One region of the Streptomyces sp. NPDC058576 genome, then DNA from elsewhere that is predicted to be linked to it. Evidence: riboswitches for the same ligand, from Rfam matches in the RefSeq annotation. Region 1 holds a riboswitch; the other holds the start of a gene.
The links. A riboswitch is a leader RNA that binds a small molecule or an ion and turns the genes downstream of it on or off. The one in region 1 is predicted to bind cobalamin.
Positions count from the first base shown of each region.

Region 1 (5,422 bases):
CTGCGCATCCTGCGGCCCGGGAAGGTCAGTGAGGTCTCCGTCATCGGCGTCGCGCTGCTGCTGCTCGCGATCGTCTCGGGCGGCTGGGTCGCCGAGTCCTCGTGGGCGGACTTCTTCACGCTGGAGCCGGGCACGCTGGTCATCTGGATGATCGCGTACGGGTTCCTCGCCTCCGTGCTCCCCGTGTGGCTGCTGCTGGCCCCGCGCGACTACCTCTCCACCTTCATGAAGGTCGGCACGATCGGGCTGCTGGCCCTGGGCGTGATCGTCGCGCTGCCGACCCTGAAGATGCCCGCGGTCACCGACTTCGCCTCCAGCGGCTCGGGCCCGGTCTTCGCCGGCTCGATGTTCCCGTTCGTCTTCATCACCATCGCCTGCGGCGCGCTCTCCGGCTTCCACTCCCTGGTCTCCTCCGGCACCACGCCGAAGATGGTCCAGAAGGAGACGCAGATCCGGATGATCGGCTACGGCGCCATGCTGGTCGAGTCGTTCGTGGCGATCATGGCGATGATCGCGGCCTGCATCATCGACCCCGGCCTCTACTTCGCCATCAACGCGCCCGTCGGCGTGATCGGCGACAGCGTCCAGTCCGCCTCCGAGGCCGTCGCCAACTTCGGCTTCACCATCTCCCCGGACGCCCTGGCCCAGGCCGCCAAGGACGTCGAGGAGCAGAGCCTCCTCTCCCGGACCGGCGGCGCGCCCACCTTCGCGCTCGGCATGGCGGAGATCTTCTCCGCGGTGATCGGCGGGGCGGGCATGAAGGCGTTCTGGTACCACTTCGCCATCATGTTCGAGGCGCTCTTCATCCTCACCACCGTGGACGCCGGCACCCGGGTCGGCCGCTTCATGCTCCAGGACATGCTGGGCAACGCCTACAAGCCGTTCCGCGAGGTCAGCTGGAAGCCGGGCGTCTGGTTCGCCAGCGCCGTCGTGGTCGGCGGCTGGGGCTACTTCCTCTGGGTCGGCGTGCACGACCCGCTGGGCGGCATCAACCAGCTCTTCCCGCTCTTCGGCATCGCCAACCAGCTGCTGGCCGCCGTCGCGCTGGCCGTCTGCACCACCCTGCTCGTCAAGTCCGGGCGTCTGAAGTGGGCGTGGGTCACCGCGGTGCCGCTCGCCTGGGACGTGGCGGTCACGCTCACCGCGAGCTGGCAGAAGATCTTCTCCGAGGACGTGAAGGTCGGCTTCTTCGCCCAGCGCGACAAGTACCAGGCGGGCATCGACGCGGGAGAGGTGCTGGCCCCCGCGAAGAACATGGAGGAGATGCGGACCGTCGTCACCAACTCCACCGTCGACGGGGTGCTGAGCGCGCTCTTCGCACTCCTCATCATCGTGGTGCTCGTGGACGCCGGGCGGGTCTGCTACAAGGCCATCCGCGACCCGGAGAGCGTCAAGCTCCACGAGACGCCGTACGTGGAGTCCAAGCTCGTCGCGCCGGCCTCGCTCATCGCGACCAAGGAGGAGAAGGCCGAACTCCTCGCGGCGGGCGTCGGCCCCGAGGGCGGCATCCGCAAGGAGGCGGCCAAGACGGGGAGCCGGACATGACGGTCGCGGACGTACGGCGGGTGGCGGGACGGATCCGCTGGTACGTCCGTGAGCTGACCGGCGAGTCCACGTACGACCGCTATCTGGCGCACGCGAGGGCGCACGATCCGGACGCACCGGTGATGACCCGCCGCGCCTTCGAACGCAGCCGTACGGACGCCCGCGAGGCGGACCCCCGCGAGGGCTTCCGCTGCTGCTGAGCACCGTCGGCCGATCGGGGCCGCCGCACCCCTTCCCGGGCGCGGCGGCCCCTTCCCGCGTCCTCGTGCGGGCTGGCCGCCGTTCGGTTTCCCGGTGCGCGGAGCACTCGGCGTACGAAAGGATGTGCCCATGACGCCGCCCTCCCGATCGCCCCGACTCCGGCCCGCCCTCCTGGCCCTGACGCTGGCACTGGCCCTGGCGGCGACGGGCTGCGGCACCGAACCGGCGCCCGACGCGAAGGCGGCGGGCCGCAGCGGCTCGGACGCCCCGGCGCCCGACCGGGCGGAGCTGGAGGCGCGGGCGGCGGCCGTGCAGACCGTCACGGAGCATGTGTGGGTGACCGAGGCCCCGGGCTACGCCCTGGCGCGCCAGTCGGTCGGGGTGCTCGGCGACGACGGGTTCGGCAGCGTGTACACCGAGCCGAACGGCGGCCGGATCCAGCTGTCGGTGGAACGTCTCCCGCACGGCGAGGCCGACTGTACGGACGGCTCCGCGCCCGCGGGCGGTCAGGAGCCCCTGGTGACGTGCGAGCGGGACGGCGAACAGTGGTACCGGGCCACGGAGTCGGGCCACGCGTACGCCCGGGAACAGGGCGGACTCGTGGTCACGCTGAGCGGGCCGCGCGAAGAGGTGGACCGGGCGACGCTGCGGTCGGCGGCGCGGGCCGCTCACCGCGCCGACGACTACGAGCTGGACCAGGTGCTGCCGCCGGCCGGAGAGGTCGCCGGGCGGCAGCCGGTCGAACGCGGCGATCTGCCCCCGGTGGGCGACGGCGCACCGAACAACGAGGTGGGAGCGAGCGGCTGATGGATCTGACGATCAGGGTGGCGGAACCCGCCGAGTACGCCGTGCTCGGCGGGATCGTCGCCGAGGCGTATCTCGGCGACGATCTGCTGGACGGCCCGCAGGATCCGTATCTGCTCAAGCTGCGGGCGGTGGAGCAGCGGGCGGCCGAGGCGGAGGTGCTGGTCGCGCTCGACGCGGACGGGGTGGTGCTCGGGGGTGTGACGTATGCCCCTCCCGGCACTCCGTGGCGGGACATCGCCGGTCCGGACGAGGCCGAATTCCGGATGCTGGCCGTGGCCCGCGCGGGGCGCGGACGGGGCGTGGGAGAGGCGCTCGTGCGGGCGTGCGTCCAGCGGGCCCAGTCCGCCGATGGCGTCCGGGCTCTGGTCCTGTCGACGCAGCCGGCCATGCTCTCAGCCCATAGGATCTACCGTCGGCTCGGCTTTCTGCGAACCCCCGAACGGGACTGGGAGCCGGTGCCGGGCCTACGCCTCATGACCTTCCGGCTGGAGCTGAGGGCGGCGTCCTGAGGGGCGTAGGAAATCGACGCGACACAACATGTGGGGGCCGCAGCATCTGGCGGCCCCCACATGTATGCTCGACCTCGCTGTCGTCGCAGGGGAATCCGGTGCGAATCCGGAACTGTCCCGCAACGGTGTGATCAGTGCGCTTTTGCGCACCCGCAAGTCCGAAGACCTGTCGACAGCGCGTCCGGCTCGACCGAACCGGACGCCAGACGTCCGGGCCTCGCGGATAGGCCGGTGGACGCCGTCAGCTGTGCTGCCCTGCCCGGGGTTTCGCGCTGCCCGGCTTCCCCGCCTTCCGCCGGCCCCCTGCCGAGCGAGGGAAAGCCCAGTGACCATCGCGCCCGCCGATCCGGTTTCAGCCACCGAATCCGCTGCCTCCACCACGTCCGGCGAAGGCACGAACGACGGACCCGGGACCGCCTTGCTGCGGACCCTGACGGACCTCACCGTCGATCTTCCCGACACAGACCCCGGACGGGTCGCCGCCGCCGCGCTGCGCGGGCGCAACGCCCGTTCCGACGAGGCCGAACTGCGCTCGCTGGCCACCGAGGCCTCCGCGGGGCTGATCTCCGAGGACCCGGCGTACTCCCGGCTGGCCGCCCGGCTGCTGACCCGCACGATCGCGGACGAGGCAGCCGGTCAGGGCGCGACGCACTTCTCCGCCTCGGTCGCCGTGGGCCACCGCGAGGGCCTGATCGCCGACCGCACCGCCGCGTTCGTGGAGCTGCACGCGAAGGCGCTGGACGAGCTGGTGGAGCGGACGCTGGCCGAGGGCGCCGACGACCGCTTCGGCTACTTCGGTCTCCGTACGCTGCACAGCCGCTACCTGCTGCGCCACCCGATCACCCGCCAGGTCATCGAGACCCCGCAGCACTTCATGCTGCGCGTGGCCGCGGGCCTCGCCGAGGACGAGTCGGTCCGGGCGCTCGACGAGGTCGCCGCGCTCTACGGGCTGATGAGCAAGCTGGACTACCTCCCCTCCTCCCCCACGCTCTTCAACTCCGGCACCCGGCACCCGCAGATGTCCTCCTGCTATCTGCTGGACTCGCCCAAGGACGAGCTGGACTCGATCTACGACCGCTACCACCAGGTGGCGCGGCTCTCCAAGCACGCGGGCGGCATCGGTCTGTCGTACTCCCGCATCCGCGCCCGGGGTTCGCTGATCCGGGGCACCAACGGGCACTCCAACGGCATCGTGCCGTTCCTGAAGACGCTGGACGCCTCGGTGGCGGCGGTGAACCAGGGCGGCCGGCGCAAGGGCGCCGCCGCGGTCTACCTGGAGACCTGGCACGCGGACATCGAGGAGTTCCTGGAGCTCCGCGACAACACGGGCGAGGACCAGCGGCGTACGCACAACCTGAACCTGGCGCACTGGATCCCGGACGAGTTCATGCGCCGGGTCGACGCGGACACCGAGTGGTCGCTGTTCTCGCCCGCCGACGTGCCCGAGCTGGTCGACCTCTGGGGCGACGCGTTCGACGCGGCCTACCGGGCGGCCGAGGCCAAGGGCCTGGCCCGCAGGACGATTCCGGCGCGTGAGCTGTACGGCCGGATGATGCGGACCCTCGCGCAGACCGGCCAGGGCTGGATGACGTTCAAGGACGCCTCCAACCGGACCGCGAACCAGACGGCGGAGCCGGGCCGGGTCGTCCACTCCTCGAACCTGTGCACGGAGATCCTGGAGGTCACCGACGACGGCGAGACGGCCGTCTGCAACCTGGGCTCGGTCAACCTGGGCGCCTTCGTGGCGAACGGCTCGATCGACTGGGACCGGCTGGACGCCACCGTCCGCACGGCCGTGACCTTCCTCGACCGGGTCGTCGACATCAACTTCTACCCGACCGAGCAGGCCGGGAACTCCAACTCCCGCTGGCGCCCGGTGGGCCTCGGCGCCATGGGCCTCCAGGACGTCTTCTTCCAGCTGCGCCTGCCCTTCGACTCGCCGCAGGCCCGCGCGCTCTCCACGAAGATCTCCGAGCGGATCATGCTGGCCGCGTACGAGGCGTCCTGCGACCTCGCGGAGCGCTCGGGCCCGCTGCCGGCCTGGTCCGAGACGCGCGCCGCGCGCGGTGTGCTGCACCCCGACCACTACGACACCGAGCTGAACTGGCCGGAGCGCTGGGACGCCCTGCGCGCCCGGGTCGCGAAGACCGGCATGCGCAACTCGCTGCTGCTGGCCATCGCGCCGACGGCGACGATCGCCTCGATCGCCGGCGTGTACGAGTGCATCGAGCCGCAGGTCTCCAACCTGTTCAAGCGCGAGACGCTCAGCGGAGAGTTCCTCCAGGTCAACGCCTACCTGGTGGACGAGCTGAAGAAGCTCGGCGTGTGGGACGCCCGCACCCGTGAGGCGCTGCGCGAGG
Region 1 covers NZ_JBHXPF010000056.1:23,576-28,997, forward strand. Annotated here, with positions in the region: gene ACFWRV_RS29330 (carbon starvation CstA family protein) at 1-1,545, shown strand, start outside; gene ACFWRV_RS29335 (YbdD/YjiX family protein) at 1,542-1,745, shown strand; gene ACFWRV_RS29340 (hypothetical protein) at 1,876-2,553, shown strand; gene ACFWRV_RS29345 (GNAT family N-acetyltransferase) at 2,553-3,062, shown strand; cobalamin riboswitch at 3,115-3,251, shown strand; gene ACFWRV_RS29350 (ribonucleoside-diphosphate reductase subunit alpha) at 3,388-5,422, shown strand, end outside.

Region 2 (5,422 bases), on a different contig from region 1:
CGCCGGGGGCCGCCTTGGCGAGCAGGAGGTAGGTGACGGGGCCGACCAGGACCGGGCGCGGGGTGTGGCCGAGCGCGAGGGCCTCCTTGAACTCGGCGACCTGCTTGGCCGAGTCGGCGGTGAACACCGTGTCCGGTCCCAACTCAGGCACCAGATAGTGGTAGTTGGTGTCGAACCACTTGGTCATTTCGAGCGGGGCCACGTCCTGCGTGCCGCGGGCCATGGCGAAGTAGCCGTCGAGGGCGTCGGCGCGGACCGCGTCGCGGTGCCGCTCGGGAACAGCGCCGACCATGACACTGGTGTCCAGGACATGGTCGTAGTACGAGAAATCACCGGTCGGCACTTCGTGGACGCCGGCCTCGGCGAGCTGCTGCCAGGTTCCCCGGCGCAGTTCCGCGGCGGTCTGCCGGAGGGCGTCGGCGCTGACGCGGCCCTTCCAGTAGCCCTCGATGGCCTTCTTCAGTTCACGGTTCTGACCCTGGCGGGGGTAGCCGTACACGGTGGCCCGTGCTGCCGCGGCTGCGGGCTTCGCTGTCACGTGACTCTCCTTCGCGAGCGTGTCTGCGGTGCAGATCCCGGGACGGGACGCGGACGCGAAGGGATGACGCATCGGGCGGACACCGGACACGTCGAACCGTGTCCGTCCACCTGATGGTTACGCCGACCCGCCCACGAGGTCACCGAGATCTCCGCACGCGAACGGTCGCGTGCGGGCAACGGGCAGGTCTTCGGACTCGCGGGCACGTCTGCCGGGGCAGACACCTAAAGGCCGTCGCTTCCCAGACCCGGCCGGGCCCAGTGCGTATGACGGCGGTCGTTCCCACTCACCGCTGCGGGGCAGTCCCGGATTCCCACCGGGTTCCCTCTTGCGACACCCTGTCTGGCGGACAGGGCGAACCAGTTGCAGCGGCCAGCCTAGGGGACGACCGCCGGGCGCACACCGTTGTTCACACTTCGGACGGTGATGTGAGACACGCGCCCGCTTCTTCCCGATCGCGCTGAAGACCGGGCCGGGCCACGGAGCGGGGGCGACACGGGTTCCCCCATCGTTCGACTTTTCGCCATCCGCTCCCTGACCTTCGGTCAGGTCGTTCGGCTCGACTGTGCGGAGGCAGTGACCCAGATGTAACCGATTGGCGTAGAGAACGCGGAACCACGGAGCGTCACAAGCCGTTCTTCTTCGCACTACACGGCCGCCGACCCGCGGCGAAGCCGACCGAGGAAAGGGACAACGCCCTATGAAGAAGACAGTCGGGTGGGCCCAGGACGGCGACGACTGGACGATCACCGTGAACGGCACGCTGTATCGCGCGATCGAACGGCCCACGGACGGCCGGGTGCACGACTACCTGGTGAGGGGCGACGACCTGACCGCCGAGTGCCCGAGCCTGGGGCACGGGCTCGGCGTGATCCGGGCGCACGAGACCCGGCGCTGACACCCCGCCGGTCCGACGACGAGGTGCGGAGGCCGCCCGCCGCCCGCGCCTCGACGCGGGCCCCTCGGCGGCCCCGGCAACCGTCAGCGATCAGCCGCCGTCAGTCCGTGCCGCCGACGCCGTCCGCCTCGTCCGGCGTCCGGCGCAGCAGATAGGTGTCCATGATCCAGCCGTGCCGTTCGCGGGCCTCGGCGCGCAGGCGGCTGATGTCGTCGGCCACCTCGTCGAGCGGGCCGGAGACCAGGATCTCGTCGGGGGTTCCGATGTACGCGCCCCAGTGGATCCACAGGCCCCTGCCTGTCAGATGGGTGAAGCTCTCGTGGCCGTCGAGCATCACGACGATGTCGCCGTCGTCCTCGGGGAAGCCCTGGGCCAGCCGCCTGCCGGGGGTGATGTGGATGGGCCGGCCGACCTGGTTCAGGGTGACGCGGTGCCGGGCGGCGAGGGCGGAGACGCTGCTGATGCCGGGGACCACCGCATGGCCGAATTCCACCGTGCCGCGCCCTCGGATGTCGTCGAGGATCGCCAGCGTGCTGTCGTAGAGGGCCGGATCGCCCCACACCAGGAAGGCTCCGCACTGCCCCGGTGCGAGCTCCTCGATGATCAGGCGCTCGCAGATGTCGGCGCGGCGGTGCCGCCAGTCGTGCACCGCCGAGGTGTAGCGCCCGCCGTCCTGCTGGGTCCGGTCGCGCCACGGGTCGTCGGCCTCCACCACGCGGTACGGGCCGGTGAGGTGCTCGTCGAGGATGTCGCGCCGCAGCCGGGTCAGGGACTCCTTCTCCTTGCCCTTGCCGAGCACGAAGAAGACGTCGGCCCGGCGCATGGCCTTCACCGCGGCCAGGGTCAGATGGTCGGGGTCGCCGGCGCCCATGCCGATGACGAGGATGTGGCGGGGCGCGTCGCTCATTTCAGCCATGTCTGCCATGTCGGCCGATCATGCCAGGGGCCGGTGCGGCGAGAGTGCGCGCATGGCGTCGCGAGGCAGGCGGGAACGGTCAGACAGGCCCCGGGCGGGGTGGACTTACTAGGACGTCCAACTATATGTTCGTGAGCAGAGAGGTGACCGGCATGGAGCCGGGCGCCTCGAAGGCCCGTGGTGTCAGGGAAGCCGGTGTGATTCCGGCGCGGTCCCGCCACTGTGACCGGGGAGTCCGTCCTCGCAGGACACGCCACTGACGGTGAGGCAGCCGTTGGGAAGGCACGAGGGCGGGCGCTGATCCGGGAGTCAGGATACCGGCCGCGGGATGTTCCGTGTTTCCACGAGGATGGAGCAGACACGCATGGCACCGGTCCGTCATCACGGCCCCGCAGGCACGTCCCGGCGAGCGGTTCTCCCCGCCCCCTGACGGCCTGAGCCCTTCGCGTCCCCGACGACGAGCCCTCCGTTTCCGCGCGCATCCGACCGGTGCGCCGCGGCCTGGCGGGCCCGTGCGCCATCCCCGGATCTCACCTGACGATCTCCACGACGAGAGCAGGCTTCCATGGTCCGCGAACTCACTCATTTCATCGGCGGCAAGCACACGTCCGGCACCTCGGGCGGCTACGGCGACGTCTTCGATCCCAACACCGGCCGGGTGCAGGCCCGGGTTCCGCTGGCCGACCGCGCCGAGACGGAGGCGGCGATCGCCGACGCCGTCGAGGCCCAGCGCGAGTGGGGCGAGTGGAACCCGCAGCGCCGCGCCCGGGTGCTGCTGCGCTTCCTCCGGCTCGTCGAGAAGGAGAAGGATTCGCTGGCCCGGCTGCTCTCCTCGGAGCACGGCAAGACCGTGGCCGACGCGCACGGCGACATCGCGCGCGGACTGGACGTCGTGGAGTTCGCCGCCGGTGTCCCGCATCTGCTGAAGGGCGAGTTCAGCGACAACGCGGGGGCCGGCATCGACGTCCACTCGCTGCGCCGGCCGCTCGGGGTCGTCGCGGGCATCACTCCGTTCAACTTCCCCGCGATGATCCCGCTGTGGAAGGCCGCACCCGCCCTGGCCTGCGGCAACGCCTTCATCCTCAAGCCGTCCGAGCGGGACCCGTCGGTGCCGCTGCGGCTGGCGGAACTGTTCCTGGAGGCGGGCCTGCCGCCGGGCGTCCTCAACGTCGTCAACGGCGGCAAGGAGGCCGTGGACACCCTCCTGGAGGACCCGCGCGTAAAGGCGCTCGGCTTCGTCGGCTCGACGCCGATCGCCGCGCACATCTACGCCACGGCCGCCGCCCACGGCAAGCGGGCCCAGTGTTTCGGCGGGGCGAAGAACCACATGATCGTGATGCCGGACGCCGACCTGGACCAGGCGGTGGACGCGCTGATCGGCGCCGGTTACGGCTCGGCGGGCGAGCGGTGCATGGCGATCTCGGTCGCCGTGCCGGTGGGCGAGGCCACCGCCGACGCGCTGGTCGCCAGGCTCACCGAGCGGATCGCCGAGCTGCGGATCGGCCGCTCGGACGACCCGGACGCCGACTTCGGGCCGCTGGTGGGCCGCGACGCGGTGGACCGGGTCCGCGGCTACGTCGACCTCGGGGTCGAGGAGGGCGCGGAACTGGTCGTCGACGGGCGGGACTTCACCCTGGAGGGTCACGAGGACGGCTTCTTCGCGGGCGCTTCCCTCTTCGACCGGGTCACGCCGGACATGCGGATCTACCAGGAGGAGATCTTCGGCCCGGTGGTGTCCGTGGTCCGTGCGGCGGACTACGAGGAGGCGCTGCGCCTGCCCTCGGAGCACCCGTACGGCAACGGCGTCGCGCTCTTCACCCGCGACGGCGACACCGCCCGCGACTTCACGCGCCGCGTCGACACCGGCATGGTCGGCGTCAATGTGCCGATCCCGGTGCCGGTCGCGTACCACACCTTCGGCGGGTGGAAGCGGTCCGGGTTCGGCGACCTCAACCAGCACGGTCCGGACGCCATCCGCTTCTACACCCGTACGAAGACCGTCACTTCGCGCTGGCCCGCCTCGGGAATCCGGGACGGCGCGAGCTTCACGATTCCGACCATGGGATGAGCATCGTGACCACGCTCCTCACCGACGACCAGCTCGCGGTCGTCGAGACGACCCTGGACTTCGCCCAGGAACACCTGGCCCCGCACGCCGTGGCCTGGGACCAGGACAAGCACTTCCCGGTCGACGTGCTGCGCAAGGCGGCCGGGCTCGGCCTCGGAGGCGTGTACGTACGGGAGGAGTTGGGCGGCTCCGAGCTGTCCCGCTCCGACGGCGTCCTGGTCTTCGAAGCCCTGGCCACCGGCTGCCCGTCCATCGCGGGCTATCTGTCCATCCACAACATGGTCGGCTGGATGATCGACCGGTACGGCGGCGAGGACCAGCGCGGCCGCTACTTGCCCACGCTCTGCACCATGGAGCAGCTGGGCAGTTACTGCCTGACCGAACCGGGCGCCGGGTCCGACGCCGCGGCGCTGCGCACCCGCGCGGTGCGCGACGGCGACCACTACGTGCTGACGGGGACGAAGCAGTTCATCTCCGGGGCGGGCGCCTCGCACCTCTACATCGTGCTGGCCCGCACCGGCGACGACGGGCCCCGGGGCATCTCCGCGTTCCTCGTCGAACGGGACGACCCCGGGCTCTCGTTCGGGCCCAACGAGAAGAAGATGGGGTGGAACGCCCAGCCGACCCGGCAGGTCCTGCTGGAGGAGGTGCGGATCCCGGCCGACCGGCTGCTCGGCGAGGAGGGCGGCGGCTTCCGGATCGCGATGAACGGGCTGAACGGCGGCCGACTCGGTATCGCGGCCTGCTCGTTGGGCGGTGCGCAGAGCGCCCTTGACCGCAGCCTGGCGCATCTCGCGGACCGGGAGGCGTTCGGCGGCCGGCTGCTGGACGCGCAGGCGCTGCAGTTCCGGCTGGCCGACATGGCGACCGAACTCGCCGCCGCCCGAGCACTGGTGCGACAGGCCGCCGAGGCGCTCGACCGGAACGTGGCCGGCGCCCCGCAGCTGTGCGCGATGGCCAAGCACTTCGCGACGGACACCGGCTACTCGGTGGCCGACCGGG
Region 2 covers NZ_JBHXPF010000032.1:6,197-11,618, forward strand. Annotated here, with positions in the region: gene metE (5-methyltetrahydropteroyltriglutamate--homocysteine S-methyltransferase) at 1-538, opposite strand, end outside; cobalamin riboswitch at 702-917, opposite strand; gene ACFWRV_RS21990 (hypothetical protein) at 1,239-1,436, shown strand; gene cobF (precorrin-6A synthase (deacetylating)) at 1,537-2,343, opposite strand; cobalamin riboswitch at 2,539-2,671, shown strand; gene ACFWRV_RS22000 (CoA-acylating methylmalonate-semialdehyde dehydrogenase) at 2,918-4,420, shown strand; gene ACFWRV_RS22005 (acyl-CoA dehydrogenase family protein) at 4,417-5,422, shown strand, end outside.
Region 2: it holds a riboswitch for cobalamin, as region 1 does, so the genes downstream of both, ACFWRV_RS22000 (CoA-acylating methylmalonate-semialdehyde dehydrogenase) here and ACFWRV_RS29350 (ribonucleoside-diphosphate reductase subunit alpha) in region 1, are expected to answer to the same signal.